3 regions of the Rhizobium indicum genome follow, and region 1 is predicted to be linked to each of the others. Evidence: riboswitches for the same ligand, from Rfam matches in the RefSeq annotation. Region 1 holds a riboswitch; each other region holds the start of a gene.
What was found. Region 1 has a riboswitch for thiamine pyrophosphate ahead of thiM (hydroxyethylthiazole kinase). Riboswitches for the same ligand answer to the same signal wherever they lie in the genome.

Region 1 (10,300 bases):
CGTCCTTGTCCTTGTAGCCCGCTTCGTCGAGCAGGGCCTTGGCGGCATCGGCGTCATAGGTTGCGAACTTGCCGAAGTCGGCCTTGACGGACGGGTCCGCCCAGCTCTTGTAAAGTTCGCCCATCAGGCCGGGATCTTCGTTCAGCGTCGGATAGCCGTAGCCGGCGACGTCGATCATCGTCTTGCGGTCGAGCGCCATCGAGACAGCACGGCGGAATTTCAGGTCGTTGAAGGCCTTCTTGTTATTCTCGTTTGCGGTTTCCAGATTGAACAGGAAGGCGACCATGCTGCTCGGCGAATACCAATAGTGAAAATGCGCCGGATCCTTGGAAACATAGACATTGTCGATATCGGGAATGAAGGAGACGCCCCAGTCCAGCGTGCCGTCGGCCGTTGCCGTCAGCATCTGGTTGTTGTCGGCAAGCTGCGGGAAGCGCATGCAATCGACCTTCAGGTGCTCGTTGTCCCAGTAGTTCGGGTTACGGCACTGGTCGTAGGTCTGGCCGGTGAAGCGCGGCACTTCAGTCAGTGGGCCGCTGCCAACAGGGGTTTCGTTGGCGAAGGTGACGGGATCGGCAACATCCTTCCAGACATGTTCGGGAACGATCGGCAGTTGCGAGATCTGCTCGGCGGCGAGCGAGCTCGGATTGGCGAGCGTGAAGCGCACCGTCTGGCCGTCGACCGCTTGGACATCGGTGATGAAGGTCCAGATGCTGACGAAGTCGAGCGCCGGAAATTTCTTCAGGTAGTCATAGGTGAACTTGACGTCGGCCGCGGTCAGCGGCTTGCCGTCCGACCATTTCAGGTTCGGGCGCAGCTTGAAATCGATGCTCTTCAGGTCGTCGGAGAGTTTGAAGCTTTCGGCCAGGCGATAGACCGGCTTGTTGCTGTCGAAGCGGTTGAAAACGACCAGCGGCTCGTAGATGAAGTCGAGTGTCGACTGGCGCGACGAGGTCTGGTTGAACGGGTTGAAGTTGCGAACCCAGGTCGTCGCCGGTTCGATATTTACTGTGAGGACCGTCTGCGCCATGGCAGAACCCGAAAGCAGTGTTAGTGCGGCAGCGGCAAGAAGATATTTTTTCATGTTCTATTCCCCTTTTCTTATGCGGTGAGAGATGAGGTGCCGGTCAGGAGACCAGCGCGCTTGCAAACATGTCTTCGACTTCTGCATGGGCGGCGCGGACATCGATCTTGAGATTGCCGAGGCGGGCCTTGCCGGCAGCGATCCGCTGCACGGCGGCGTCCGTTAGCGGGCGGGCGGCCTTGGAGGCGGCTTCGCTTTCCCTGACGTCACCGTGGCTGTGAAGCGCGATGTCGAAGCCTGCGTCGAGCACCTGTTTGACGCGTTCCGGCAAGGTGCCGGAGAGCGATTCCATGAAGATGCAGTCGGAAATCAGCACGCCGTCGTAGCCCATGTCGTTCCGGATCACGTCGTGCATAACAGGCGAGACCGACGCCGGCAGCTCGGCGTCATAGGCCGAGTAGACGACATGGGCGACCATCGCCCAGGGCGTATCCTTCAGCGCCACGAAGGGCTTGAAATCGGTGGCTGTGAGCGTCTCGCGGCTGGCATTGACGACCGGACGCTCCTTGTGGGAGTCGAGCGTCGCGCGGCCATGGCCGGGAATATGTTTGATGACGGGCATGTTGCCGGTCTCGAGAAGGCCATCGACCACCTCGCGGCCGAGGGCAGCGATGAAATCGGGATCAGGGCCGAAGGAGCGGGCGCCGATGACCGCGCTCGTCGTCTCGAAGACGAGGTCGAGAACGGGCGAGCAGCCGCTCGAAAGGCCGAGTTCCGTCATCATCGCACCCATGGCCTGGGAGGAAAGGCGCAGTGCTTTTTTGCCGAGATCGAAATCGCGGCGTGCAAGTTCGGCAAACTGGCCGAAGCTGCGGAAGAGCGGCCAGGGGCCGGCATCGAGATGCTGCACGCGGCCGCCTTCCTGGTCGGTGAAGACAGGCGCGTCGTCGCGGCCGACGGCTTCGCGGAAGCGCTCGATCAGGCGCCTCGTCTGCTCCGGCTCGCGCTGATTGCGCCGGCCGACGAACAGGCCGAGCGGATTGCTTTCGCGAAAGAGGGCGAATTCATCATCCGAAATAGTGGGATTCGGAAGGCCGACGAAAAGGGCGAGCGGGGTCGAGGACAATTCTGTAACTCCGGTATCATGGTCATTTCGGCGCGCTTCGCAGCATGCCTTCGTAGATGCCCTTATCGGGGGCGGGGATGATGGTTGCGCCTGCGGTCCTGGCGTAGAAATCGACTGGCCCGGCATCGCCGATGAAGGCATAGGCGTGGCCGAGCGTCTTCATGGTCTGAAGGCAGGCGGAAAAGAGAGCGAGCCCAATGCCCTTGCCGCGTGCGTCGGGGTCGACGCCGGTCGGGCCGAAGAAGCCGCGCGCCGTCGTGTCATAGCAGGCAAAGCCCAGGAGCTTGCCGCTTTCGACGGCGATCAGGCAGGCAACGGGCTGGCGAGAGAAGGCGACCGCGACTTCGCTCGCCCAGTTCTCGCTGAACCGTTCGCGAACCCAGCTGACGATAAGATGCAGTTCCGGGGGGAGGGCCGGACGGATGGAGACGCCGACATCGTCGGCTTTACGTTTCAGGTCGGCGAGCTCAGTGGAATATAGGCTCACAAGCAGGTCTGGCACCCGTCACTCCTCCAGTTATTCCGTTATTGCGGAACATATCCCCTTTTAGTGTCATAGACTTGGCCATCTGGCCGGGCTTGTCAACAAGGTTTTTCAAACGGCCAAAGGCACGACCCGCCGCTGTCCCCGGCGTTTCAACGCAAAGTAGGTGCCGAACGCAAAAAAACGGCCCGGAAAGGCCGGGCCGTTTCGATTGGCGGAATATTGGTTGAGCGAGCGGCTATTCGCCCTCTTTCCAAAGCGCATGAAAATGCTGCACCGGGCCGTGGCCGGAGCCGACGGTGAGGTGTCCGGCAGCCGCGACCGCGCCGGCGAGGTAATCCTTGGCGATGGCGACAGCCTCCTGCGCCGAGGCGCCCTTGGCGAGTTCGGCCGCCAGCGCGCTGGAGAGCGTGCAGCCGGTGCCATGGGTGTTCTTGGTCGGCACACGCCTGGCTTCGAACCAGTGCAGGCCGGCGGCCGTGGCAAGCACGTCAGGGCTCTCGTCGCTGTCGAGATGGCCGCCCTTGACCAGCACTGCGGCCGGGCCAAGCGCCCGCAGGCGCTCGGCCTGTTCCGCCATCTCAGCCCGGTTTGTCGCGACCGGCTGGTGCAGCAGGGCGGCGGCTTCCGGCAGATTCGGGGTCAGAAGCGTGGCCAGCGGCAGCAGCCGGCGGGTTAGCACGTCGACCGCTTCGGGCGCGAGCAGGGCGGCACCACCCTTGGCGATCATGACAGGGTCGATGACGATCGGAATGTCGCGGTGGTCAGTCAGCGCGCCGGCAACAGCGTCGGCGATGCCGGCATTGGCGATCATGCCGATCTTGACCGCGTCGACGCGCACATCGGCAAAGACGGCATTGATCTGGTCGGCGACGAATTGCGGCGGCACCAGATGCACGCCGCTGACCCCTTGCGTGTTCTGCGCCGTCAGCGCGGTCAGCACCGCCATGCCGTAGACGCCGCGGGCGGAAAAGGCCTTGAGATCGGCCTGGATGCCGGCGCCGCCGGAGGGATCGGAACCGGCGATCGAGAGAACGTTGCGGATCATGCGCGCACCTTTCGAATTTCTGCAGCGATGCGGCGCGTAGCGGCTTCCGGGTCGGGCGTGCCGCAGATGGCGGAGACGACGGCAAGCCCACTGGCGCCTGCGGCGAACACTTGGACAACATGATCCGCCTTGAGCCCGCCGATCGCGACCGATGGCACTGGCGAGGCCTTTACCAGCCTTGCAAGGCCGTCAAAACCGATCGGCTGCTTGTGATCGGCCTTGGTCGGTGTCGCAAACACCGGCCCGACGCCGGTGTAGTCGACCAAGCCAGGATCGACGGCGTTTGCAAGCGCCTCGCTCTCGACCGACAGGCCAAGGATCATGTCGGCACCGACCATCGCCCGCGCTTTGCGCGCATCCATGTCCTCCTGGCCGATATGCAGGCCGTCGGCGCCGATGGCGACTGCCGCCTCGACGTCATCGTTGACGATGAGGAGGGCGCCGGTCCCATCCAGCGCCTGTTTCAAGGCGCGGCCGGTCTCGATCATCCTGATGGTGCCGGCATGTTTGTCGCGCAACTGCACCATGGTCGCGCCGCCGGCAACGGCAAGGCGCGCGGTCTCCACCATGCCGATCCCCGCGCAGAGATCGGGGTCGAGGACGAGATAGAGCGAAAGGTCGAAAGCCTTCATGCGACCGATATCCTTACTCTGGCGTCAAGCGTTTCGGCGTCGAGCGCGGCCAGCGCATCGAGGAAGCGCCAGGAGAAGGACCCAGGCCCGGCCGCCCCAAGGGCGGCCTCCTCGCCGGCGATGGCGAAGGTTGAGAGCGCTGCGACCGTCGCGCCAAAAATATCCTCCGGCGCCGTCGCGGCAAAGGCGCCGACGAGGCAGGTGAGCGAGCAGCCGAGCGCGGTGACTTGCGGCATCAAGACGGATCCGCCTTCGATGCGCACGGCCCTTTCACCATCGGTGACGAAATCCACGGCGCCGGTCACGGCAACGACCGCCCGCTGCCGCTCAGCGAGCCATCGCGCCGAACCTTCCGCCTGCTCGACCGGATCGCGGCTGTCGACCCCCTGACCGCGGCTTTCTCCGCCGGCAAGCGCGATGATCTCGGACGCGTTGCCACGAATGATGGTCGGGCTGAGCGCCAGCAGTTCGGCGACCGCATTGCGGCGGAAAGCCGTCGCATAATGGGCGACCGGATCGAGTACCCAGGGTTTGCCGGTTGATGTCGCCGCCTTCGCAGCCGCCTGCATGCCGTCGATCCATTGCGTCGACAACGTGCCGATATTGATTGTCAGCGCACTAGCGATCGCGGCGAATTCGCCGGCTTCTTCGGCGGCATGCACCATGGCGGGCGAGGCGCCCGATGCAAGCAGGACATTCGCGGCGATGTTCATGGCGACGTAATTGGTGATGCACTGAACGAGCGGCGGCTTCTCGCGCATCGCCTTCAGCATCGCTCCTGGTGTGGTTTTGGTCTGCATGTGGCCCCTTTCAGGCGGGGGCGGGCACGGGGCGGTTCGTGCGGGCGATGCCGCGACCCCGAGCGACTCCCTCCGCCGGCATTATCCGGTTCAGGTTCGAAGGGTGCTTCTCAGCCCGTCTGTCGACGAACGCCCCTGTCTCTCATCGGGTTTCTTTTCGCAGAGAACAGCGCGCCTGTCACCCCGAAAATGACAATTCCACGACCAACGCCGCCGCGTCTCTTTTACGAAAGGCGATCAGCCGACGATCTTTGCCAGCAGCCGTCCGACATCCTCGTTGGCGACATTGTTATGGGCGTCCGACGCCGCCGTCTTGATGATGTACTTGTCCGCCAGGAAGGTGTTGACCTTGCCGGCCTGCGGCGCAAAGACCGCATCCGTATTGTCCTCGACAGCCTGTCCCGCCTTCAGGTGCTGCGGACCGTTCGCCCCCATCGCCCCGAACTCGTCGTTGGCATCGCCGATGCTCTTGGCGATATCGCGCGACAGGCGCGACGCCAGCGCATAGGCGAGCGTGCAGGCGAGATCGTTGTGGGTGTGGGTGATGCAGGTCGGGCCGGTCGGTTTGCCCACGACGTCGGGGAAGGCGCCGGCAAGGCCCGGCTTGATCTCTTTAGCGAAGCCATTGTGCGAGAAGGCGCCCTGCAGCAAAGTGAGCGAGAAGAATTCCAGCTTCGGGATCGGTGCGAGCCCGTTTGCCGCCGCCGCGACCAGCCGGGCGCCAAAACTGTGGCCGACGAGATGCAGGCGGATCGACTGCTGCAGCACGAGCTTCGACAGCACGCTTTTCGTCAAAGCCTCGCCGACGATGCCGGCGCGTTTCTTCATTTCGTAATAGGTCAGCTGGTTCAAAAACCGCGCTACCGCCGCTCTCGGGCCGGAGATCAGGCCCGAGACGACGTCGCCGAGCCCTTGAGCCTTGCCGACGGAGCTTTCGAGGTTGAATGTCGGCGCCGCGATGAGAGCTTCCATCAGCATTTTGGCGCTGGTGGCATCGTCCGTGGCAAGCGCAATCGGCGCTGAATCCGCTTTGAGTTCGGAATCCGTTCCCGGAGAACCGAGTGCTTCGTTGCCGTTCTTTACGAGGAAAAACGACGTCGTTTCATCGAGCGTCTTCACTGCCGCCCGCGCCTTTTCGGCCGTTGCGGCGCCATCCTGCCCGAAGAAATCCTTGAAATCCTTCAGCACGTTTTTGAAGGCCTCATCGTCAAGATCCTCAGGGTCCGCCGCCGTCCCGTCTGCCGCCAGCGTTCCGCCGCCGCCTGGCGTCACCAGTGTCTGTTCGTCGAAATCGGTGCGATAGGCCTTGGCGGGCCAGACGACGCCGGCGACGACGATGTGGCTCGCCTTGTCGGGCGCAAGCTTCTTGCGGGCGTTCGCCCATAGCGTTCCGTAGAGCTTGCGCGCATCGTCCTTGGTATTCTTCCAGCCATGCGACATGACCACCAGATCGGTCGTTCCGGGCTGGTTGAGCAACGCCGCGAGACTTGTCGTCGTCGCGGGATCGATCGCGCCGTTCTTGTCGAATTCGAGCCATAGGAATGGCGAGGGTCCAAGCGTTTCCATATGTCCTCCTTACACAGCCTGTAGCGTTCGCATCAGATCGAGCAAGCCGGCGCCCTGAAACTCCGGCCGCCGCTTGAGATCGGTCGCAGCACTGACGAAGATCTCTTTGACACGTTCCGGCTGGCCGAGAAATTCACGCCGAACCGAGAGGAACGCGGCGATCGCGCCGGAGACATGCGGCGTCGCCATGCTCGTTCCGGTATCCTCCCGGAACGGCGCTTCGCCTGACTTCGCACCGTTGTAGCGCGCGCATGAGATGATGCGCTCGCCAGGTGCGACGAGATCTGGCTTCATGCGCCCATCCGCGGTTGGTCCCTTGGAGGAAAAATAGGAGACGCCGTAGGTATGCGGCATATCGCGATGCGTCGAGCCGACAGTGATGGCGAGCGCTGCGTTGCCGGGATCCATGATCGTGCCGCTATGGGCCGCGCGCTCCGGCGCGCCTGAGAATTGCGTAACCGTACCGTAGCCGGCATTGCCGGCCGCGACCACGACGCAGACGCCCGAACGCACCAGCCTGTCGACCTCGACGCAGAGCGGGCTTTGCCCTGCCGCGAACCAGACCGGATCGAACGGATAGCCAAGGCTGAGATTGATGCCGTGGATCTTGATGTTGCGCCCGTAGTCGTTCGAGCGCCGGACATAGCCGATCGCAGCCAGCAGATTGCTGAGCTTGCCTTGTTTCTCATTGGCCAGCACTTTCAGGCTCAACAGCTTGCAGTGCGGTGCCATGCCGGTGATGACGCCGTCATGAGTATCCTTGACGGTTGATTTGGTCCCGTCCTCGTTGCGCACCTCCGAATTCACGCAGATCTTCTTGATCGCGTCCGTCTTCGGTTCGTCCAGCACCGATGTACGGCCGGCTATGATGCCGGCAACATGGGTTCCATGGCCGGCACTGTCGATCAGCGCCGCAGCCGACGCCACGGCCGGGTCCGGATTGTCGGCCGTGAAATCCCGATGAAAGAGGCCGTCCGGCAGATCGAGCGTTCTCAGTGTTTTGAAATGCGGATGTGTCCCGTCAATGCCGGTATCGGCCACTGCCCAGACAATGCCTTTTCCGCTGGCTGCGAAGGATGCATGCGCCGCATCGCATTTGATTGTCCTGACGGATTCGTAGACGCAGCGTTTGATCTCGTGATCGCACCAGATCTTGTAGACGAGTGGTGTCTTTTTATTCTTGCTGCCGCTTTTGGTTTCACCCTTATTCTTGTCGTCATCCTTTTTGGGCATTGTCCAGCTCGAAAGCCGGTCAATGGCTTCCCGGGTCAGGGTCGCGAAGGCGTAGCTGTCGGTCCAGAGGGATTTGGCGGCAATCCTGCTGCCATTCGAAAAGATCAGCGAGAGGTCCAGTTTGCTGTCTTCCGAGACCGCAGGCATGCCGAGCGGCGGGGACATGCCGAAACGCCACAGGTTGTTGCTCTCGTCAGTCGCCCCGATCCTGTCGAGATACATCAGGAATGCTTCGAACAAGAGTTGCCGCGCCGCCGTGCCGCCGCCCGGAAAGTCGCGGTTGAATTCGATTATGACATCGAAGTGCTTCGCCTTGCCAATCCCCTTGGGGGGATCCGTCTTGCCTTTCATGAACGAAGAGAGATCGCCCCCGATCCGCGTCTTGACGAGGTTTTCTTGAATATTGCCCTCGGATTTTCTCCGGGGCCGTGCTGGCTGCTGCGCTCTCGCCACGCGGTTCTCCCCCACTTTGGAGAATAGCAGTGACAACCGTAGGTGCAATATATTTCTGAAATGCAGCTCTATATTTACTGAATATCCGAATGACTTTAAGATTGCCGATCTACACTCGCTCCGGCAATGCGCTCATGCATGAACCCCTTTCACCCGATAGACCTCCGGATCGGGGATGGGGACCGCGGCGATCAGCGCGCGGGTGTAGTCATCCCTGGGGTTCTCGAATATCTCCCGCCGCGTGCCGGTTTCGATAATGCGGCCGGCGCGCATGACGGCGACGTTGTGCGACATGCGCTCGACTACGGCCATGTCGTGGGAGATGAAGAGATAGGCGAGCCCCATGGTTTCCTGCAGTTCGAGCAGCAGGTCGAGCACCCGGGCGCGCACCGAGACGTCAAGCGCTGCGACGCTTTCGTCGGCGACGATCAGCTTCGGCTCCAGCGCCAGCGCCCTGGCGATGCAGATGCGCTGGCGCTGGCCGCCTGAAAACTCGTGCGGATAGCGCGTCGCCGCATCAGGCGTCAGGCCGACCCGGCGCAGCAGTTCGGCGACGCGGTCCTGCCGTTCGCTGTGGTTGCCGATACCGTGGATGATCATCGGTTCGCCGATCGCCTTGCCGACGGCCATGCGCGGGTCGAGCGAGGCATAGGGATCCTGGAAGATCATCTGCGCTGAGCGGCGCACGGGCCGCATCTCACGCTGGCTGAGGCCGGCGATGTTGCGGCCGTCGATCAGGACGTTGCCCTTGAAGGGGATGAGGCCGAGCACGGCCTTGCCCGTCGTCGATTTTCCGGAGCCGCTTTCGCCGACGAGGCCGAGCGTTTCACCCGGCAGGATATCGAAGGAAACGCCATCGACGGCAGCGACCGGCGGCTTGCCCTTGAAAAACCGGCTTGCGGCATTGCCGTAGGTGACGGTGAGGTCGCGCACGTTCAGGATCGGCGTGCGGTCCGGATGTAGCGTCTCGACGGCGCGCTGGGTGATGCGCGGCGGGCGGTCGGTGCCGGCAAGTGCGCCGAGCCTCGGGACGGCGGCAAGCAATTGCTGGGTATAGGTCTCCTTCGGCCGCTGGAAGACGGCGAGCGCTGTTCCCTGCTCGACGATTCGGCCATTCTGCATGATGACGACACGGTCGGCCATTTCGGCGACGACGCCCATGTCGTGGGTGATGAGGATGATCGAGGCGCCGAATTCGCGCTTCAACTCGCGCATCAGCCTGAGGATCTGCGCCTGTACGGTGACGTCGAGTGCCGTCGTCGGCTCGTCGGCAATCAGCACCTTCGGCCGGCAGGAGAGCGCCATGGCGATCATCACCCGCTGGCGCATGCCGCCGGAAAGCTCATGCGGATATTGCTTCAACCGCCGGGCCGGCTCGGTGATCTGCACGGCATCGAGCATCTTCAGCGCCACCGCCTCGGCATTGTCGCTGCCCTGGTGCGCGCGGATTGCTTCCGTCAGCTGGTTGCCGACCGACATGACCGGGTTCAGCGAGGTCATCGGCTCCTGGAACACCATGGCGATATCGCCGCCGCGCACGCTGCGCATCGCCCGGTCGGAAAGCGTGAGCAGGTCGCGCTCGCCGAGCATGATGCTGCCGGAGGCGACCCGCAGCGAGGCTTTCGGCAAGAGCCCCATGATCGACAGCGAGGTGACCGACTTGCCGGAGCCGGATTCACCGGCGATGCAGAGCGTTTCGCCGCTTGCAAGCTCGAAGCTGACATCCTGGAGCACCGGCTTGCGGCCTTCGGGTGTGCGGGCATCGACGCTCAGATTGCGAAGGCTGAGCACCGGTGCTGCGGCGGGCATGGCTTCGTTCACGCGAACACGATCCTCGGGAAATAGAAGGAAACCACCCAGTTTGGCTGGTCGACGATTTCGCTGATCCGGAGATCGCCGCAGACCGAGCAGAGCAGATAGGCATCGACGGCGCT
Region 2 (10,300 bases), on a different replicon from region 1:
GATCTGGCAATTTGTCCTCGTATTTTGAGCGAGGACATGATGCCCAGACGGACTCCCGGAATCGTAACGAACCCGCAAGACGCGGCGTCGCAGCTTTTCGCCCGTTTTAAGACGGCTGTACTGGGCGAGCCCCCTTGCCTTTGAGGATGGCCTGCGGGTGGTCCCGCCACGTTTTTAATCGTCATGCACCGCGTGCATTTTCACGATGCGAATTATTAATTTGATTGAATGCACCGTCGGGCCTCACAACGAAGGGAGGCGAGATCAAAATTTTCGAGACGTGGGTGACCGCGCTAATCGGGGGACAGCCCAGACATCGGGAACTGAATGTGCCCATCTAGTCAAGCGGAGGCGAGTATGACTGGTAGTCAATCCACAAGGAGATCGGCCGACAAGATCGACCCGGAACAACTGACCATCGTTCCACTTCGACACCCTTGGAGGTGGGTGGCCGTCGCCTTGGTCTTAGTGTCGGTCGCCGGCATGATCAGGTCAGCAATTTCCAATCCCGAGTTTCAGTGGCCCATCGTCGCGCAATATCTGTTCAACCCACTCATACTCGATGGTCTTTGGCAAACCGTTCTAATCACAGCGGTCGTGATGGCCCTAGCCACTCTCGGGGGAACCATCGCCGCATTGATGATGCTGTCTCCGAGCAAGCTGCTTTCTGTGCCCGCTGCGGCCTTCGTCTGGTTCTTCCGAGGCACTCCAGCTCTCGTCCAGTTGATCATCTGGTACAATCTGTCGATCGTCGTCAAAGATATCACGCTTTGGCTGCCGGGGGTCGGCACAGTGTATTCGGTGTCTACAAATGACATCATGACCCCACTGGTCTCGGCCATCGTCGCACTCTCGCTTCATGAAGCGGGATATATGGCCGAAATCGTCAGGAGCGGATTGAAGTCGGTCAACAAGGGCCAGTACGAGGCGTCGGCATGTCTTGGGATGAATCCCAGCCTGGCGATGAGGAGGATTGTCCTTCCCCAAGCGATGAGAATAATCATTCCGCCGACCGGAAACGAGACGATCAACCTTCTCAAGACGACCTCTCTGGTCAGTATCATCGCTGTGGGCGATCTGCTGTACTCGGCCCAGTCCATCTATGCCCGGACGTTCGAGACCATCCCTCTGCTCATTGTTGTGTCTTTCTGGTACCTCGCCGTAGTCTCGATCATGTCTGTCGGTCAGTTCTACCTGGAAAAACATTTCAGCCGCGACGAGCATCGCATCAATCCCGGAATCACGAGGGCAATACTCGGGAACCTGGCCAAGATCGGTCGGAAGGAGGCGCTGGCATGACTGCACCCGGCACACATCACGAGCGCTTCGGGATCGCATCTACGACGATGGTACATGCCAAAGGCATCCGCAAATCCTACGGCCATCTCGAGGTGCTCAAAGGCGTGGACCTCACGGTGCCGTCCGGCTCGGTCGCTTGCATCATCGGCCCTTCGGGATCGGGAAAGAGCACATTCCTGCGCTGCATCAATCACCTCGAGGAAATCAATGGCGGGTTGATGCTCGTCGACGGAGACTTCGTTGGCTATCGCCTAGAAGGCAACAAACTCTACGAACTGCCGCCGAGCGCGATATGCCAGCGCAGGGCCGAGATCGGAATGGTTTTCCAGCAGTTCAACTTGTTTCCTCACATGACCGTGATCGAAAATCTTATGGAGGCTCCTTTACGCGTGAAGCGGGAGCCGGTTGCGCAGGCGACGGCAAAGGCGATTGAACTTCTCAAACGGGTGGGCCTTGCCGAAAAGAGGGACGCTTACCCGAGGCAGTTGTCAGGCGGCCAGCAACAGCGCGTGGCTATCGCACGGGCGCTCGCGATGAACCCAAAGGTCTTGCTTTTTGACGAGCCGACATCCGCACTCGATCCAGAGCTCGTGGGCGAGGTGCTCGAGGTGATGAAGAGTCTGGCGCGCGAGGGAATAACCATGGTAGTCGTGACGCATGAAATCGGGTTCGCCCGCGAGGTTGCCGATCAGCTTATCTTCATGGACGGCGGCCTTGTCGTCGAATCCGGCAACCCGCGAGAGATGATTGCCAACCCGCAGTCTCCCCGAACACGTGAGTTTTTGGCGCGCGTCCTCTGACGCGCGGAAAAACTCCCGGACCGCCCTCCGAAATTCATCTATCCACAGCCACAGCCACAGCCACAGAAGCCGAAGGACAGGACTTGCCAATGAACTCTTCTTTCGAGCAGCGCATCATAGAACTGGCCATCGATCTCCCGAAACCGCCCGGATCGGTCGCGAACTACGTCGCAACTCACCAAGTCGGGAACCTCCTGTTCATTTCAGGGCAGCTTTGCGTGTCTCCCGATGGCATACTCGTGGCGTTGGGATCGCTCGGGGAAAACGTCTCTGTCGAAGACGGAATACGAGCTGCTCGGGCCGCCGCGATCAATGTCATAGCTCAAGCTAGAGCCAGCCTTGGAAGCCTGGACAAGATCAAGAGGGTCGTTCGACTGGGTGGGTTCATCGCTGCGACGTCTTCGTTTTCCGAGCACGCACGCGTCATGAACGGTGCCTCGGACGTCATCCTTGAGATTTTCGGCGAGCAAGGGCGGCACGCGCGGAGCACCATCGGGGTTTCTTCCCTGCCATTGCAGGCCGCAGTCGAGGTCGAAGCCCTGTTCGAGCTAGACTGACAAATGCCTGTATGCCCCTTTCGGCGGTTTATCGCAAACGCGGCTTTTCAGGCCGCAGGCGCGTTCAAAGCTCCAGTCGTTCGTAGACGCCTTGTTTGAGCGTCCTCTGTCTGTCAGACACGTCTTTGATCAGGTTCCGAAACCACACATGCCCGGGGTCTAGTTCATTCGATCTATCGAAGATCAACGAAATAGTGACATCGGGAAGTTCGAGCGGCGGAGGAACGATCGCTGTCTCGCTTTCTTCAGAGAGTGCCAGCAACACGCCGTCGCCGAACGCCGAAATCAGCTCCGTGCCTTTGATGACCCATGGAGCAACGAGATAGTGCGGTATCGTTGCAACCACTTTTCGATGAAGGCCGAGCTTCTGCAAGGTTATATCCGCGATGCCGGCTGCGATGCCGTCCGCGGATATCTGAAGGTGCGGCGACGCGAGGTAACGATCCAGCGACATGTCGGCCATCGCCGGATTTCCAGTCCATCCAGCACAAACCATCCGATCCCTCGAAAGCTCCACGACCTCGAAGTGCTCGGCATCGAGCTTGGGGTTGCCAAGCACCGCGCATTCCACTTCGCGGTTCTTCAACGATCCGAGTGCGTCGGGTTCCCTGGCGTGGACCACATTCAACGAAGCATTGGGCGCGAGCATCGAGAAATTCTCGATCAGTTCGGGCAAGTAGGTGACGGCCGTATAGTCCGAAAGGCCAATCCGAAAATTTCTAGAGGTGGTCGTCGGATCGAAATTGAGGTGTCGGTCCACCGCCACCCGAATTTCGTGCAGGGCCTGGGAAATGACCTCCGCCAATTCTTTCGCCCGGGCGGTCGGCTCCATGATCCCCGCTTCTCGGGTGAAGAGGTCGTCTTTAAACACGTCGCGAAGCCTGCTCAGTGAATGGCTTATGGCTGACTGGGTGCGCCCAAGTCTGTCCGCAGCCCTGGTCACACTCCGCTCCCGCATGAGGACGTCGAAGGTCCTTAGGAGGTTGAGATCGAGTTGGTTCAAAGAGAACTCGGCCATATCGGGACCCTCGGGTGCTTTTGCTCGCCGTCAAAAGATATCGGCGGTCCGCAAAAGATCATGAATGCAGCTCATATTGTCAATGCATCTTTTCAATTCGATTCACTGCTCAGGATGTGCTTCCTTACCCGTGCTAACGCCAACGTCCAAAAAAGGGGATCATCATGAAAGCCACGCATCTGGGTATTTTCGTCGCCCTCGCGCTTGCCCAGAACGCCATCGGAGCGGAGATTCCGGTCACGGAATCCGTCAAGTCGTCGGGTACGCTCACAATCGCCAATGGGCTCGACTACGCCCCATTTGAGTTCGTAGATGCAAACGGCCAGCCGGCTGGCCTGGACGTGGATTTGGCGCACGAGGCGGCGAAGCTCATCACGGCTAAACTCGACCTTCAGCGCATACCTTTCGCTTCTCAAATTCCTTCGCTCGCGGCCGGAAGGGTCAAGGTAGCGTGGGCGACGTTCACGGTGAAGGAAGATCGCTTGAAGCAGGTCGACTTCGTCACGTTCCTCCAGTCCGGAACCGTGGCGATGGTTCTCCCTGACAAGAAAGACTCCATCTCGGATGCGAAGAGCCTGTGCGGCAAGCGGGTGGCGGTCCAGACCGGATCGGCGGCCGATTTCACCGCGGACAAGCTGAGCGAGGACTGCGCGAAATCCAACCTGCCCAAGATCGACAAGGTCATCTATCCCGAGCAGAAAGACACGATCCAGGCGGTGCTAACAGGTCGGGCCGACGCTCGTTTCGACGACTCCACCGCGGCTGGATATTACGAGCAGACCAGCAAAGGAAAGCTCGTCGTTGCTCCGGGAGTCTACGATGTCCTACCTTTGGGCGTCGCCGTCCAGAAAGGCGACAAGGCCTCAGCTGAAATGATGCAGGCAATTTTTCAGGAACTCATCGCCAACGGCAAGTACAAGACCGTCCTCGACAAGTATGGCATGTCGCTCGCGGCGGTCAAAAAATCCCGTATCATCACCTCTGTCGATCAGATTGCCGAATAAGCCCCTTACGAGCGGATGAGCGCCATCCGCTCGCTTTCACCCTCGCTTCGTGACCGAATTCACGAGCAACGGGAGCCGACGGAAACTGCGCCATTTTTTTCACCGAGATCATGCATGAACGCACACGCTTCAACGAGGCACGAGACCTATCTGAACGCGGCCGAACTCGCATTCATCCGCAGCCAATACCCGATCGTCAAAGAATGCATCTATTGGAACAACGCCGCTGTTTCCCCTATATCGATCGGCGTGCGGGATGCGATCGCCCGGCAGGCGACACTCCATGCCACGGACACGTCCGGGATCATGGTGGCAAGCGCGCCGACATGCGACAAAGGACGCAGCCTTGCCGCCAAACTTGTTGGCTCGACTGCGGAACGGATTGCCTACATCCAGAACACCTCGCATGGCCTGTCGCTCGTCGCCTTGGGAATCGATTGGAAGCCTGGTGACAACCTGGTGGTTCCTGAGCTCGAATTTCCCTCAAACTTTCTCATCTGGGAGACGCTTTCCCAGCAAGGTGTGGAAATCCGCACGATGAAGGCGCGCAACGGAGCGCTTGCTCCAGATGATCTTCGTTTCCTGGTCGACAGCAGGACGAAACTGGTCGCAGTGAGCCATGTTCAGTTCTACAGCGGTTTCCGGGTCGATCTCGCCGGATTCTCGCAAATCTGCGCCGATCACGACGCATTGTTGGTCGTCGACGGCACGCAGTCGGTCGGGGTGCTGAGCGTGGACATGGAGGGCGAAGGCGTAGATGTCCTCGTTGTGAGCGCCCATAAATGGATGCTCGGACCAGTCGGAATAGGCTTCGCCGCGTTCTCCGAGAGGGCTTTCGAACGCATCAAGCCGCGCATTGTCGGTTGGTTGAGTGTGAACGACGCCTTCTCCTTTCATCGTGTTCTCGATTTTCTTCCAGACGCCAAGCGGTTCGAACCAGGCACCGAGAACGGCGCAGGCATCTTCGGATTGGCCAAGAGACTTGAAGAGATCGATTCCATCGGCATGGAGAAGATCGAGAGCTATGTTATGGAACTCGGAGCGCGGATTCGGAGGCAGGCTAAATCCGCAGGGTACGAAATCATGAGTGATTGGCCGGAAGAATCCCAGTCGGGCATCATCCTGCTGAAGAATCCAAAGGTGGCCACCAGCGTACTGTTTGCAGACTTGGATGCTGCCGACGTGAAATGCAGCGTCAGGAACGACGCCATCCGTTTTTCGCCTCACTACTACAGCAATGACGATGAGCTCGCGCTGGTCTCCGAGGTCTTACGGGGAGCAACATCCCGAGCCAATGCGTAACCCGCCACTCGCTCGAAGGCGGCACTTCGACAGTGCGCATGCTGCTTTTGCCGCATTCCGGCCAACCAAGATGATTCCGGTGATCCTGGGCAGCAAGAAGTGGCGTCGATACAACGAAATCGATTGTCGATCAGCAGCCATTCGTTCGCAAGAAAGTCTAGCCGATACGGCTTGTGCTCGACCTGCAGGTTCAATAAGAGACCCGAGCCGAACAGCACGCCACTGCGCGGCAGCAACTTGTAATCCGCGATCCTCGCTTCGAGAAACGCTTCTTCGGCCGGTGATTCACAGAACGGCAGGAAGTAGCTCTTCCGATTCGGATCTTCCAATGTCGCCGTCCAACGCCGAGCCTACCAGGCGTCGACCGGAGGGTCCGGCTTCGGATCCACGATGTTGTAAATCGTCGAGGCGAAGAAGGCAGCCAGAAGGAAGAGAAGAGGAACAACGAAACCGCCTGCGAAGCAGATCACCGTGAGAATTGCGCGGATGACGATCATCTTTTGCTGAGCCTTGGCGTTCACGCTGATTCCCCAATGCAATGCCGGCCCCCACCGTTGCTTCGACTGGCCCGCAACAGCAAGTCTGGCAAGGCTCGTGGGCGTGTAAACAGGTCCCTGTACAGCTCGTTGTTGACCAGTGCCGCCAATCCCATCACAGATTAGTGCGGCAAGGACAACGTGGGACCGGAACAGCGTTTACGAACAGGATTGGCCGCCGCAATATATGTTCGCTGCTTCCCCTCGAGAATGCCTTTTGATAATTCCGCGCATATGGCGCGCCGCCAGTGTTGCGATTGCTGGAAGAATAAAATCGTGAGATCGCTGATTGATCACCGTGCCACGATGATCGCGACACCAATCGCAGTCGGCAAGCTGTCTCTACACAGCAAGGGCGCGACGAATGACTTCAGGCGCTAGCCAATTCATTCGGGCCAGCCAACTAGGCGGAAGCGTCCAGCCCGACTGAGTCTGAAGCCTGGATAGCCCTATAACCCTTAGGGGCGTTGAAGGGCTTCCCACTAAGCGCGTCCTGTACCCGGTGAGTTGCTGCAGGCGCCCTCCTTAGGTCAGCTGCGTACCAGTTCAGCGCGACGCGTGCTTCAGATTTTGCCTAAAACTCCTAGAGCGGCCGCGGTCCTTCGTATCCTTGAGGCGTCAAAATCCGCGTCGTTCTCAAGAGCTGTCACCTCGGCCACGGTCAGACCGGTGGTTTCTGCGAGGTCGTCCAAAGAATAGCCGCGAGCCTGGCGAGCCTCTGCAAGCAGGGCGCCGATGGATGGGACAGCAGGGGATTTCGCAATCTTCGAGGCCATGTTCATGTCTTTAAGCTTCCTTCTGGCGGCCGGAAAACAAAAGGTTTCTAGTTCCACCGCTGCCGACCGCGTCCGGCAGCGGTGGATTTCTCCGATTTCCGCGGGCGCTCTTTCTAGCAGTTTGTGCGATGGAGTACAGGTCGAACGTGGTGAAGGAGTGGACGACCCTTGCCTCCGGGGGTCAACCTTTCCCTGCGATCATCATTGGCGCCCGCTAGTAGAGTGACGTCTTGCTGCAATCGACATTGATCGCCGTAATCGAGTACAGGGCTTGGACTGAAGACGAGCAGCTTCGCATGCCTTCTTTGAAATCAACATCTATCAGGTTTCCATATGTCGGGATGGAAGCGCCGTCTCAGTCGAACGCTTGCAAATCAGATCGGCGAGCCGACCGAGGATATCATGGACGACATGAATTCGACGCCAGCAAAGGACGGCTCGGGTACATAGGCTTCAACAGGTGTGAACCATCACGGCATCGAAAGATGGTAGGAAAGTAAAATCTTGCTGCCGGTATTTCATTCGTTTGATCGCGCGACCACCCACCGATAGCCTGAGTGTCACCTGCATCCCCAAGCCATTGCAGTTGTCGCTTGACAGCTCCCTCGGCAAGCCTCTACCCTTTTTCGCATTCACCAGGGGGGTCCCGGCAAGGGGCTGAGATACTGCTATCGCGCGCAGTGACCCGTTGAACCTGATCCAGTTCATACTGGCGTAGGGACGGTGCAAGCGCTCGAAGGCAGTGGATTCACGCGTCGAATCCGTGCCGGCGTCTTTTCATCATTCCGGCTGAGGACTGGGTCTCCAATCGAAAACTTGGAGCCTCAAACCATGAATATCGCCGCAAAGAATATCACCCCATCCGTCACCACCGGCCCCTTGCCGGCATCCAGGAAGATCTACATTCGGGGGGGCGTCCATCCCGACATTTGCGTGCCGATGCGCGAAATCAGCCTGCATCCGACATCGGGCGAGCCGCCCGTTGTCGTCTACGACTCGTCCGGCCCCTATACGATCGAGGGCACCGAGATCCGCATCGAACAAGGGCTGCCCTCACTGCGACGTGACTGGGTTCTCGCCCGCGGCGACGTCGAGGCCTATCAGGGCCGCCATGTCCGTCCCGAAGACAACGGCTTTGCCAGCGGCGAAAGGCTGACGCCCGAATTCCCCGCACTACGCCAGCCGCTGCGCGCAAAGGACGGCAAGGCCGTCACCCAGTTCGCCTATGCGCGCGCCGGTATCATCACGCCGGAAATGGAGTTCATCGCCATCCGCGAAAATCTCGGCCGCAAAGCGAGGGCCGAAGCCATGGTCCGCAGCGGCGAAAGTTTCGGCGCCCAAATTCCGGACCATGTGACGGCGGAATTCGTCCGGCAGGAAGTGGCGGCGGGTCAGGCGATCATCCCCGCCAACATCAACCATCCGGAAGCCGAACCGATGATCATCGGCCGCAATTTTCTGGTGAAGATCAACGCCAATATCGGCAACTCCGCCGTCACCTCATCGATGGCGGAGGAGGTTGAGAAGATGGTCTGGGCGGCCCGCTGGGGCGCCGATACCGTCATGGATCTCTCCACCGGCCGTAACATCCACAACATCCGCGAATGGATCATCCGCAATTCGCCGGTGCCGATCGGTACCGTGCCGCTCTATCAGGCGCTGGAGAAGGTCGATGGCATTGCCGAGAACCTGACCTGGGAGGTGTATCGCGACACGCTGATCGAACAGGCCGAACAGGGCGTCGACTATTTCACCATCCATGCCGGCGTGCGACTTCACTACATCCCGCTCACCGTCAACCGGGTGACCGGCATTGTCTCGCGCGGCGGCTCGATCATGGCGAAGTGGTGTCTCCATCATCACCGCGAAAGCTTCCTCTACGAGCATTTCGAGGAGATCTGCGACATCTGCCGCGCCTATGACGTCTCCTTCTCGCTCGGCGATGGCCTGCGCCCCGGCTCGATCGCTGACGCGAATGATGCGGCGCAGTTCGCCGAGCTGGAAACACTGGGAGAGCTGACCAAGATCGCATGGGCGAAAGACTGCCAGGTGATGATCGAAGGTCCCGGCCATGTGCCGATGCACAAGATCAAGGAAAACATGGACAAGCAGCTCGCGGTCTGCGGCGAGGCGCCCTTTTATACACTCGGACCGTTAACTACCGATATCGCGCCGGGCTACGACCACATCACGTCCGGCATCGGGGCTGCGATGATCGGCTGGTTCGGCACCGCCATGCTCTGCTACGTGACGCCCAAGGAACATCTCGGCCTGCCGGACCGCAACGACGTGAAGGTAGGTGTCATCACCTACAAGATCGCGGCCCATGCCGCCGATCTCGCCAAGGGGCATCCGGCAGCACAGCTGCGCGATGACGCGCTCTCGCGTGCCCGTTTCGAATTCCGCTGGGAGGATCAGTTCAACCTCTCGCTGGACCCGGAAACCGCCCGCAGCTTCCACGACGAGACGTTGCCGAAGGAAGCCCATAAGGTGGCGCATTTCTGCTCCATGTGCGGCCCGAAATTCTGCTCGATGCGCATCTCGCACGATATCCGCGTCGAAGCGCAGAAGGAGGGTCTGGATGCGATGGCAGCGCGTTATCGCGAGGGCGGCGACCTCTATATGCCGATAGAAACCCTGCAGCATTCGGGCGAATGAGATGCGTGTGCTTGTCAAAGGGGCCGGCGTTGCCGGCCTGACGGTGGCGTATGAACTGCGCGCTCGAGATGCCGAGGTCACCGTGCTGGATCCATATGACGGTTTCCTGCGTGCTGCTTCGTGGCTCGCGGGCGGAATGTTGGCGCCCTGGTGCGAGCGGGAGAGTGCTGATGACGCGGTACTCATGCGCGGTCTCACCGCCGCCGACAAATGGGAGGCAATGGTGCCGGGAGAGGTGCGACGCAACGGAACGCTCGTGGTCGCCTCGGCCCGCGATCTTGGTGAACTGCGACGCTTTGCCTGCCGCACGACGGGTTATGAATGGCTGGAAGAGCCGGCGATTGCGGCGC
Region 3 (10,300 bases), on a different replicon from region 1:
CGAGATGTCAGCCGGTTGCCGAAATCGATCGCCGGTTTTTCCAGCAGGAAGTAGCTGAGGGTTGCGACCAGAAGGATGAGCGCTGCCGCCAATCCGCAAGACTGCAGCCAGCCGGTAACGACATTTTCCGAGGAAACGCCGAACGAACCCGGGTCGAGCCTCTGGATCAATATCAGAATGATCTCCTGCCAAATATAGATGCCGAAGGAGATCTTTGCGATATAGCGGACAGGAGCGTTGTCGAGCAGCCTGCCCAGGTGTTGCGAATGGCTGAGCGAAACGAGCGCCGTTGCGACCGCCAGCGGAAAGACCGGAAAACCGTAGGGGATTTCGAGCCAGCCGTAAGCTTCGGCAGAGCCGCCGGGTGATATGACGAGGCGGTAGGCGGCAATGGCGAGGCCGAGGAGCGCTGCGGCATCGAACCAGGAGGAGCGCCTTCTTGGCAGCATGACCTCGACGCCGGCGGCAAGCGCGCCGAGCGCGAAGACGGCGAAGAAGCCGATCGGGTTATATCTCGGCATCCATTCCTTCGCCCCGCCCTGCAGGCCGTACTGCCAGCCGCGTTCGATGTCGTCGAGCGGAAAGAGGGTCAGGATCAGCACATGGGCGAGGAGTACGCCCGTGATGACACAAAGCCAAGCGAAGCGGGTAAGCAATGGGCGCTGCCTGAGGAATGGCAAACGAAACAGCAGGAGAAAGCAGACCGGCAGGAGCACATAGCTGGTGACCTCGAAGGGAATGGACCAGAGCGGCCCGTCGGCTTCGACAGGAAACAAGGTGCGCCAATGCCACTGGCTCATGAACAGCAGCCCGGAGACGTAGCGGAGCACAAGCTCAGGCGTCAGCGGCAGGGCAAGCAGCGTCAGGCTGAGGGCGAAGCCGGTGGTGGCGGCGAACCAGAAGCCCGGAGCGATGCGCGCCATCCTGCGGATCGTATAATGCCGCAGGCTCGGCATGTCGCTGCCCGCGTCGAGCGCGCGCCAGAAGGGATGGGCAAGAAGGAAGCCGCTGAGGACGAAGAAGACGGCGACGCCGAAATTGCCGAAGCGGAGGATGTTTGCGGTCGGTCCGAGTTCATCAGGGATTCTGCGCATATCCAGCCGCAGCGCGAAGTGGTGGGCGAGCACCAGCAGACAGGCCGTCGCGCGCAGAAAGTCCGCTCCGGCCAGTCTCTCTTGTAGTCGCATCCTGCCTCCCCACCTTGCCCAGAGCATGATGCCGAAAAGTGTGAGTGGTTTCCGGACGACATCATGCTCTACTTCTTTGATTTAGATACGGATTCGGACCTTAAGCCGATCCGGCCTAAGATCTGAATCCGTATCTAGGATTTTGCAGCGGAAAGCCGCGACGGGCAAGGCAGGCGTTGGGCTCAGTCGAGAAGTTCGTTGGTATAATAGGTGGAAAAGTCCGGCTTCTCCTTGAGTGCGGCGCCATTCGCATCGACCAGAATACCGTTCTCCATCAGGAAGCTGCCGAGGGCCTCGGCTTTTGCCGGGTCGAGCTTACCGATCACACCGGCTTCGGATTTCAGGAAGTGCCCCTCGATCAATGCCTTCTGAGAAGCCTTTACCAGTTCCGTATTCATCAGTGCGCCGTTGCTTCCAGAGATCAGCAGGTCGCAGGCTTCGTCGGGATGGTCGACGGAGTAGGTATAACCCTTTCGTGTCGCCTGGATGAAGGCGCGGGCGTGTTCCCGGCTTGCGGAGAGATAGGCGTCGCTGGAGACGATGACCGTCGTCTGCTCGTCGGGAATGCCATAATCGGAATAGTGGAAGCGGCCGATCTTCCGGTTTTCCAGTTCGGCAGCGATGCCTTCCCAGGTGTAGATCTCCAGCGTGAAATCGATCGAGCCATTGTCCAGCGCCTCGTAAGCGGAGGTGCCGAGGGTGACGGTCTTGACGTCGCCTTTGCCGCCGTCATTGCGGATCATCGCGGAGATCAGCGCGCTCTCCCAGGTGCCGCCAAAGCCGCCATAGGTCTTGCCGTCGAGGTCTTTCGGGCTCTTGATGTCGTCGCGTCCGCCCTTGAAGATCAGGCGTGCGGTTTCCGTCTGGACGACGCCGTAGACCATCTTCACGTCACCGCCGCCAGCGCGCTGCGTCAGGGTCTCGATCTCGCTGCTGATGCCGAAATCGGCAACGCCGTTCGACACCAGCGTTCCGGCGCTGGTATCGGTGAAGGGAAGAATCTCGACATCGAGCCCGGCATCGGCATAAAAGCCCTTCGCCTTGGCGACATAGATGCCGATATGGTTGGTGTTGGGCGTCCAGTCGAGCGCGATGCGAACCTTTGCGGGCGCCGATTGGGCGAAGGCGGGGTGGCCGGCGAGGCTTGCCGCGATGGCGGCGAAGATCGTCTGGCGACGGGTGAGAAGCAGCATGGTGACCTCCTCAGGTCTCTAGAGCATGATGCCGAAAAGTGTGAGCGGTTTTCGGACGACATCATGCTCTAACTCTTTAACTTAGAACAGGATTCAGATTTTAGGCCGACCGGTCTAAAATCATCCTGTTCTAGCGGATGAAGCAGGGTTTGCAGGATTTCGGTTTCGATCGCCTGGGCCGCCGGCGAGCCGAGATCGGCAATGCTTCTCGGACGGGGCAGGGGAACGCGGAATTCGCGGATAATACGCGCCGGACGGGCCGAGAGCACGTAGATCCGGTCGGAAAGGAACACGGCCTCGCGAACATCATGGGTGATCAGCAGCGCCGTCCAACGGTGTTCGGTCCACATGCCCTGCAGCCATTCCTGGATCTGCGTGCGCGTCAGCGCGTCGAGGGCGCCGAAAGGCTCGTCGAGCAGCAACATGTCCTGGGTCTGGACGACGGTGCGCAGCAGCGCGGCGCGCTGGCGCATGCCGCCTGACAGTTCGGAGGGATAGTGATGCTCGAAGCCTGCGAGGCCGAAGCGCTCGAACAGAGGCGCGACGGCGGCGCGGGCCGCGCGGCGGCTCATGCCGCGCACCTCGAGACCGAGTGCGGCATTGTCGATGATCCGGCGCCAGGGCATCAGCGCATCGCGCTGCGGCATGAAGGCGAAGGAATGCGGCGCCTGTTCCAGCGGCGCGCCCTTGAAAAGCATGGTGCCGGAATCGGGCCGAAGCGCCTGTGTCAGCAATCTCAGTACCGTCGATTTTCCGGAGCCGGATGGGCCGACGATCGAAACGAACTCGCCGCTTTCGACAGCGAGTGAAATATCGCCCAGCACCTTCATGCCGTCGAATGACTTCGAGATGTTGTGCAGTTCAACCATTGCATCGCTCATCGGCGCAGCTCCCCGGATTGTTGCCAGGGCATGACGAGGCGCTGGATCAATAGCGTCGCTCCGAAGAGGCAGAGTGTCAGCACGGCGCTGACGACGACGGCGGCGAGCACGAGATCGGGGCGGAAGTTGTTCTTGGCGTTGAGGATATAGATCCCGAGGCCGCGGGCGGCACCGGCATATTCGGCAAAGATCGCGCCGACGACGGCATAGGTGATCGAGATCCGCAGGCCGGCGAAGAAATAGGGCAGCGAGGAGGGAAGCCGTGCCAGGCGGAAAATACGCCAGCGGCTCGCCTTCATCGAATTCAGCAATTCGGCGATGTCGCGATCGGTCGATTCATAGCCCTGCAGCAAGGCGACGAGCAGCGGGAAGAAGGTGACGAGCGCCACCAGCAGGATCTTCGGCAACAGGCCGAAGCCGAACCAGAGGACGACGAGGGGGGCGATCGCCACCAGCGGCAGGGTCTGGCTGGCGATGAAGATCGGCAGCAATGCCCGGCGCATGAAAGGCACGAAATCCATGAGGATCGAGGCGGCGAAGGCGAAGGCAAGCGACAGGGCGAAACCACCGAGTGTCGCGCCGAGCGTCGGCCAGGTGTTTGATATCAGTGACTCGCGGTTCAGCCAGCCCTGGATGACGATGCGCGAAGGTGCCGGCAGGATGGACGGTTTGATGCCGGATAGATCGACATAGAGTTCCCATGCCGCCAAGAAGGCGCAGCCGGCGAGCAAGGCGGGTATGCCCCGGTAGAGAGCGGAGCGGAGCGCGGCAAGTCGCGAATCCGATGGTTTTGACGGTGTCATCAGCGTTCGATTTCAAGCTTTCGTCGGGCACCGCATAATTCCTTAAATCGGAATCGATTTAAGGATAAAATTATGCAGCAATTTAAAGTGTTACAGCGTCCTTTGCGCGTCTGAAAAGACGCGCGGCGCTGTATTGGCCGACACCGTGATGTCGAGGGTCACATGCCCTTCGGGTTCGCCGAAGCGAAAGAAGGCCTCACGAATGGTGGTGAAGACCGCGCCGGCATCGCCAGAGAGCCTGGTGCAGAAATTCTTGGCACGGTCGAAGGTGCCGGAGCGCTTCAGGAAGTCGATGCAGCCATAGATCTCGTCCATATGGGTACCAGTTCCCATGACGTAGAGCGAGAATTGCGCAGCGGTCGGCTGTCCGGTTTCGGCGGTGATGTCAACGGCGGCAAGTGCGGCTGTTATGCGCTCGGCAAGCGGCTCCGCCTGGCCGAGGGAGGGGTTGATGCCGCAGATGGCGTCGTCGGGTTCGCCGGGGCAGCCGCGTGAAACGGCAGCGGACAGCACGCAATGCTCGCCGGTCTTTGCGGCGGCGATGAAAAGATCGTGCATGGCGGCGAAGAGAATGTCAGGCGGGCCGACCAGCAGTGTGGAGATGTCATCGGTCTCGATGCGCAGCCGGTCGCGATAGGGATCTAGCGCCTTGACGGCATCGAGAATGATGCCGACGAAATTGCCGGACATCGGATAGAGTGACACTTGTGCGCCTGAGAACATCTGAACCTCGCTCCGCTGGCATTACCCAGATCAGCTTTGAAGGGTCCAGAGGCTTGCGCCTCACATCTCAGCCCCGGCAATACGGAGCTCCCCTGTTATTTGCGCGGAAACTATCACCGGGGGTTTCTCCCCGCAACCGCAAAATTGCGAACCCGTCCGTGCGGTCGGAATGAGCCTGATGTGACGGGAAACACCCGGACGGAGGTCCTGTCCGGGTGTTCCCAACGGTTCCGTACCTGCCGGGAACGGAACCGGAGCTTCCTGCCTCAGGCGGCTAGCGCATAACCCCGAAAATCGGAATCGGTTTTCGGAAAGGATTATGCGTAGATTCAAAGTGATAGAGCGTCTTTAGCGCGTCTGAAAAGACGCGCGGCACTCTATGTCGGCATAGGGACGATTGCTGCGGGCGGTAACAAGCGCCCGTATCCACCATTCCAGCCCTCGCCATCATCTGGTGTTTGCATGCGTCGCTCCTTGTTGCGATTGAACTTTACGATTGCGGGAGCAAGGGTTATAAAACCTCAACTATTCTTGAGGTCAAGAGGTGATGGATACAATTCCGGCAGCGCCGCTCGGCAAGCTCCTGACGGTTGGCGAAGTGGCGGAGCGCAGCGGCCTCGCCGTCTCGGCGCTGCATTTTTACGAGACCAAGGGGCTGATCTCGAGCATCCGCTCCCGCGGCAATCAGCGGCGCTATGGGCGCGATGTGCTTCGCCGGCTCGGGATCATCAAGGTGGCGCAGCGTGTCGGCATTCCGCTTTCGGAAATCCAGGCGGCGTTCGAGTCCTTGCCGCAAGGACGCACGCCGACCGTCGCCGACTGGCAGACGCTGTCGGCGCTGTGGAAGGATGATCTCGACGCGCGAATCAGGCGGCTTAGCCTGCTGCGCGACCGGCTGACCGGCTGCATCGGCTGCGGCTGCCTGTCGATCGAAAGCTGTCCGTTGCGCAACCCCTGCGACCGGCTCGGCAAGGAAGGGCCGGGCGCGCGGCTTCTGGAGACCGAAAACTAACCCCTGTTTTCACCGGGAAAGATCGATACGCGCCTTTCTTTCAGTCGGCGCGCTCATATGTTAATGGCGAATGACACAACCGGCGGCACTGTCCGCGAGGAGGACGGCTTCGTGTTCCATCCCAGACTGTTCGAAAATCGCAATGTCGTGGTGACCGGCGCCGGCCGCGGCATCGGCCTTGAAGTGGCCCGGCAGTTCCTGGACTGCGGCGCGAAGGTGATCGTCCATACCGGGCGCAAGCCGGGACGCGACCTGCCGGATTTCCTGCTGACGGCTGAATCCGAAAGACGGGCGCTGCTGCTTAATGCCGATTTCTCTGCAGTCGGTGGGGCAGCGCAATTTGCCGAGGATACTCTCGCCTTCTTCGATAAGGTCGATGTGCTGGTCAACAATGCCGGCACCATGCTTGGCCGTTTTCCCGCCGCCACGCTCACCGATGCAGAATATGAGGCGGTCGTGCGTCTTAACCAGACATCGGTGGTGGCGCTGACGCGGGCGCTGCTGCCGGCATTGAAGGCGGCTAGTGATGCTGCCATCGTCAACACAGTTTCGATTTCGGCGTTGACCGGCGGCAGCCCCGGTTCCTCGATCTATTCGGCCTCGAAAGCCTTCGTTGCGACCTATTCCAAGGCGCTTGCCCGCGAGCTTGCACCGGACGGCATCCGCGTCAATTGCGTATCGCCGGGAACGATCGAGACGGATTTCCATGAGCGCTATTCCTCGCGCGAAAAGCTGGAGCAGACGAGAAAATCCATCCCCCTGCAGCGGCTCGGCACGGCGGAGGATTGTGCTCCCGCCTATCTGTTCCTGGCCGCTCCCTCGCTCTCGGGCTACATCACCGGACAGGTGATCGAGATCAATGGAGGTCAGCTTATCTGCTGATTTGTTTGGACTTTTTTTGACATTTCATCACTTTTGACCAATTCGCTTGTGCGAATATGCTATTGTGCTGATCTACTCATTGCCTCCCTTCCGAGATACCGTATGCCTTTGCCCAAACCCGAGCCGGGGATGTCCGGCCAGGAATTGCACAAACTCGCTGGAAAAGCCCATGAAGCGAGCGATCTGCTGAAAGCGCTAGCGCACCCGACCCGACTTCTGATCCTCTGCATATTGACGAACGAGGAGCGCACGGTGGGTGAGATCGAAAGTATCCTCGGCATCCAGCAGGCAATGGTTTCGCAGCAGCTGGCGCGGTTAAGGCTCGAAGGCCTGGTCCATACGCGCCGCCAGGGCAGGCTGGTCTATTACAGCATCGGCAATGTCAGCGTGCTTGCCTTCCTCGAATCGGTGTTCGATCTTTTCCCGGCTGCAGAAAACAGCTAGAGCATGATGCCGAAAAGTGTGCGCGGTTTTCGGACGACATCATGCTCTATTTCTTTGATTTAGATCAGGATTCAGATTTTAGGCCGATCGGGCCTAAAATCATCCTAATCTAGAGATCGCCCTTGCGGAGCACGGCTGCTGCGTCGAAGATAAACTGACCCGGACGATGTCACGCCGGATCGGGAGACCGGATGATCGACAAGCTGGAATTCTTCATCGCCCTTGCCAATGAAAAGCATTTTGGCCGCGCCGCGGAGGAGTGCGGGATCTCGCAGCCGACGCTTTCGGCCGCCATCCGGCAGCTCGAGGATCAGCTCGGCGTCATGCTGGTGCAGCGCGGTTCGCGGTTCCAGGGGCTGACGCCGGAGGGGCAGCGCGTGCTCGAATGGGCCCGGCGCATCGTCGGCGATGCCCGCACGATGCGCGAGGAGATGCGCGCCGCGCGCCGCGGCCTTTCCGGCCACATTCGCCTCGCCGCCATTCCGACCGCACTTGCCATGCTGTCGCGCATCACCACGCCCTTTCAGGAGCGCCATCCCGGCGTGACCTTCTCGATCGTCTCGCGGAATTCTCTGCAGGTGCTGAGCATGCTCGAAAACCTCGAAATCGATGCCGGCATCACCTATCTCGAAAACGAGCCGCTCGGCCGCGTCACGACCGTTCCCCTTTATGCCGAGCGCTATAATCTGATCACGGCTGCCGGCAGCCCGCTATCTGATCGCGACAACGTGACCTGGCGGGAGATCGGCGACCTTCGGCTTTGTCTATTGACTGCCGACATGCAGAACCGCCGGATCATCAACCGCCACTTGACGGAAGCAGGCGCCACCGCGCATCCGACGCTCGAATCGAACTCGATGATTGTGTTGTTCTCGCATGTCAGGACTGGACGCTGGGCGAGCATCATGCCGCGCAACGTCGCCAAATCCTTCGGATTTCCAGTGGAAATCCGCATGATCCCGATCGTCGAGCCGGAGGCGCATCATCTGGTCGGCCTTGTTGCGCCTTATCGCGAGCCCTTCACGCCGCTTGTCTCGGCCTTGCTGCATGAAGCGAGAGTGCTCGTGCAAGATGAAGAACTTTGATAGAGAAAACCTATCAAGCAACGAGATAGCTTTATTGATCGCCGGCTGCTTCCCTGAGATGGTGGTTGCAGAATAGCACTCGGCCGGGGGGAGGCCCGCTATTCCGCAACGAGCAAGCGGCTGGGAGGGCTGCCTTATGACCATTCATATCGCCGAAGGCGATATTGCAGCACGCACCCGAGCCATCGTCGCCGATCTTCGCTTTCTCGAAGGGCCGCTGCTTCCCATTCTGCACGAGGTTCAGCAAGAATTTGGCTACGTGCCGCAGGAAGCCATGCCTGTTATCGCGGAGGAATTGAACCTCTCCCGCGCTGAGGTGCATGGCGTGGTGACCTTCTATCACGATTATCGCGACCATCCCGCCGGCCGGCATGTGCTGAAGCTCTGTCGCGCCGAAGCCTGTCAGTCGATGGGCGGCGATGCGCTGGCTGAACGCGTCAAGGCGCTGCTCGGCATCGATTTTCATCAAACGACGCTCGATGGCGGCGTGACGCTGGAGCCGGTCTACTGTCTCGGGCTCTGCGCCTGCGCGCCGGCAGTTATGCTCGACGGCGAGGTCTATGGCCGGGTCGACGATCAGACGGCGGCGGAACTCGTCGCGGAGGCACGCCGATGACGGTCAGGATATATGTTCCGCGCGATGCCGCAGCGCTGGCGCTCGGGGCCGAAAAGGTGGCAAAGGCGATTGCCCAGGAGATCGCCGCCCGCGGCTTCGATGCCGAGATCGTGCGCAACGGCTCGCGCGGAATGTTCTGGCTGGAGCCGCTGGTGGAGGTCGAGGTTGCCGGCAAGCGCATCGGCTACGGGTCGGTGAAGGCGAAGGATGTGCCTGATCTGTTCGATGCCGGGATGATTGATGGAGGCGAGCATCGGCTCTGTCTCGGGGAGGTTGAAGACCTCCCGTTCCTCAAGGAACAGACCCGCCTGACCTTCGCCCGCTGTGGCGTCACCGATCCGCTTTCGCTTGGCGATTACGAGGCGCATGGCGGTCTTGCCGGCCTTCGCCGCGCCATCTCGATGACACCAGTCGATATCGTCAAGGAAATCACCGATTCCGGCTTGCGCGGACGCGGCGGCGCCGGCTTTCCCACCGGCATCAAGTGGAAGACCGTTCTCGATGCCGCCGGCGAACGCAAATATATCGTCTGCAATGCCGATGAGGGCGACAGCGGCACCTTTGCCGACCGGATGATCATGGAGGGCGATCCCTTCGTGCTGATCGAGGGCATGGCGATATCAGGGCTCGCGACCGGGGCGACCAAGGGCTTCATTTATACGCGTTCGGAATATCCGCATGCGATCGCTGTCATGACCGAGGCTGTCGGCATCGCACGCCAGGCCGGCATTCTCGGACCATCGGTGCTCGGCTCCGGCCGCGCCTTCGATATCGAGGTGCGCACCGGCGCCGGCGCCTATGTCTGCGGCGAGGAGACGGCGCTGCTCAACAGTCTCGAGGGCAAGCGCGGCATCGTGCGTGCCAAGCCGCCGCTGCCGGCGCATAAGGGGCTGTTTAACTGTCCGACCGTCATCAACAATGTGATCTCGCTGGCTTCGGTGCCCGTCATCATGGAAAAGGGCGCGGCCTTCTACCGCGATTTCGGCATGGGCCGCTCACGCGGCACCATCCCGCTGCAGATTGCCGGCAATGTCAGATATGGCGGCCTCTTTGAGACGGCCTTCGGTCTTTCGCTCGGAGATATCGTCGACAGGATCGGTGGGGGGACGGCGACGGGACGGCCGGTCAAGGCCGTGCAGGTCGGTGGACCGCTCGGCGCTTATTTCCCCCGGGCGCTGTTCGACACGCCGTTCGATTACGAATCCTTCGCCGCCAAGGACGGGCTGATCGGCCATGCCGGCATCGTCGTCTTCGACGACACGGCCGATATGCTGAAGCAGGCGCGTTTCGCCATGGAATTCTGCGCCGTCGAAAGTTGCGGAAAGTGCACGCCCTGCCGCATCGGCTCGACGCGCGGCGTGGAGACGGCCGACAAGATCGCTCACGGCATCGAGTCGGAGAAGAACCGGGCGCTGCTTGCCGATCTCTGCAACACGATGAAGTTCGGCTCGCTCTGTGCGCTGGGTGGGTTCAC

Region 2: linked by a shared signal. The riboswitch ahead of thiC (phosphomethylpyrimidine synthase ThiC) and the one ahead of thiM (hydroxyethylthiazole kinase) in region 1 are both predicted to bind thiamine pyrophosphate.
Region 3: linked by a shared signal. The riboswitch ahead of FFM53_RS15015 (YkoF family thiamine/hydroxymethylpyrimidine-binding protein) and the one ahead of thiM (hydroxyethylthiazole kinase) in region 1 are both predicted to bind thiamine pyrophosphate.

What each region holds. Positions count from the first base shown of each region.
Region 1 covers NZ_CP054023.1:67,452-77,751, forward strand. The annotation lists gene FFM53_RS30065 (ABC transporter substrate-binding protein) at 1-1,084, opposite strand, end outside; gene FFM53_RS30070 (glycoside hydrolase family 3 N-terminal domain-containing protein) at 1,128-2,150, opposite strand; gene FFM53_RS30075 (GNAT family N-acetyltransferase) at 2,173-2,652, opposite strand; gene thiD (bifunctional hydroxymethylpyrimidine kinase/phosphomethylpyrimidine kinase) at 2,873-3,682, opposite strand; gene thiE (thiamine phosphate synthase) at 3,679-4,314, opposite strand; gene thiM (hydroxyethylthiazole kinase) at 4,311-5,114, opposite strand; TPP riboswitch at 5,165-5,261, opposite strand; gene FFM53_RS30095 (hypothetical protein) at 5,352-6,680, opposite strand; gene FFM53_RS30100 (S8 family peptidase) at 6,690-8,366, opposite strand; gene FFM53_RS30105 (ABC transporter ATP-binding protein) at 8,499-10,187, opposite strand; gene FFM53_RS30110 (acetamidase/formamidase family protein) at 10,184-10,300, opposite strand, start outside.
Region 2 covers NZ_CP054024.1:51,058-61,357, reverse strand. The annotation lists gene FFM53_RS32100 (amino acid ABC transporter permease) at 358-1,299, shown strand; gene FFM53_RS32095 (amino acid ABC transporter ATP-binding protein) at 1,296-2,099, shown strand; gene FFM53_RS32090 (RidA family protein) at 2,189-2,656, shown strand; gene FFM53_RS32085 (LysR family transcriptional regulator) at 2,721-3,674, opposite strand; gene FFM53_RS32080 (ABC transporter substrate-binding protein) at 3,839-4,678, shown strand; gene FFM53_RS32075 (aminotransferase class V-fold PLP-dependent enzyme) at 4,793-5,980, shown strand; gene FFM53_RS32070 (hypothetical protein) at 5,908-6,309, opposite strand; gene FFM53_RS32065 (hypothetical protein) at 6,331-6,501, opposite strand; gene FFM53_RS32060 (helix-turn-helix domain-containing protein) at 7,080-7,298, opposite strand; TPP riboswitch at 7,920-8,031, shown strand; gene thiC (phosphomethylpyrimidine synthase ThiC) at 8,124-9,950, shown strand; gene thiO (glycine oxidase ThiO) at 9,952-10,300, shown strand, end outside.
Region 3 covers NZ_CP054021.1:3,057,075-3,067,374, forward strand. The annotation lists gene FFM53_RS14995 (acyltransferase family protein) at 1-1,187, opposite strand, end outside; gene FFM53_RS15000 (ABC transporter substrate-binding protein) at 1,370-2,380, opposite strand; gene FFM53_RS15005 (ABC transporter ATP-binding protein) at 2,449-3,261, opposite strand; gene FFM53_RS15010 (ABC transporter permease) at 3,258-4,064, opposite strand; gene FFM53_RS15015 (YkoF family thiamine/hydroxymethylpyrimidine-binding protein) at 4,155-4,787, opposite strand; TPP riboswitch at 4,778-4,891, opposite strand; partial or broken gene FFM53_RS36915 (FMN reductase) at 5,136-5,225, opposite strand; gene soxR (redox-sensitive transcriptional activator SoxR) at 5,335-5,799, shown strand; gene FFM53_RS15025 (SDR family NAD(P)-dependent oxidoreductase) at 5,911-6,681, shown strand; gene FFM53_RS15030 (ArsR/SmtB family transcription factor) at 6,784-7,125, shown strand; gene FFM53_RS15035 (LysR family transcriptional regulator) at 7,317-8,210, shown strand; gene FFM53_RS15040 (formate dehydrogenase subunit gamma) at 8,347-8,826, shown strand; gene FFM53_RS15045 (formate dehydrogenase beta subunit) at 8,823-10,300, shown strand, end outside.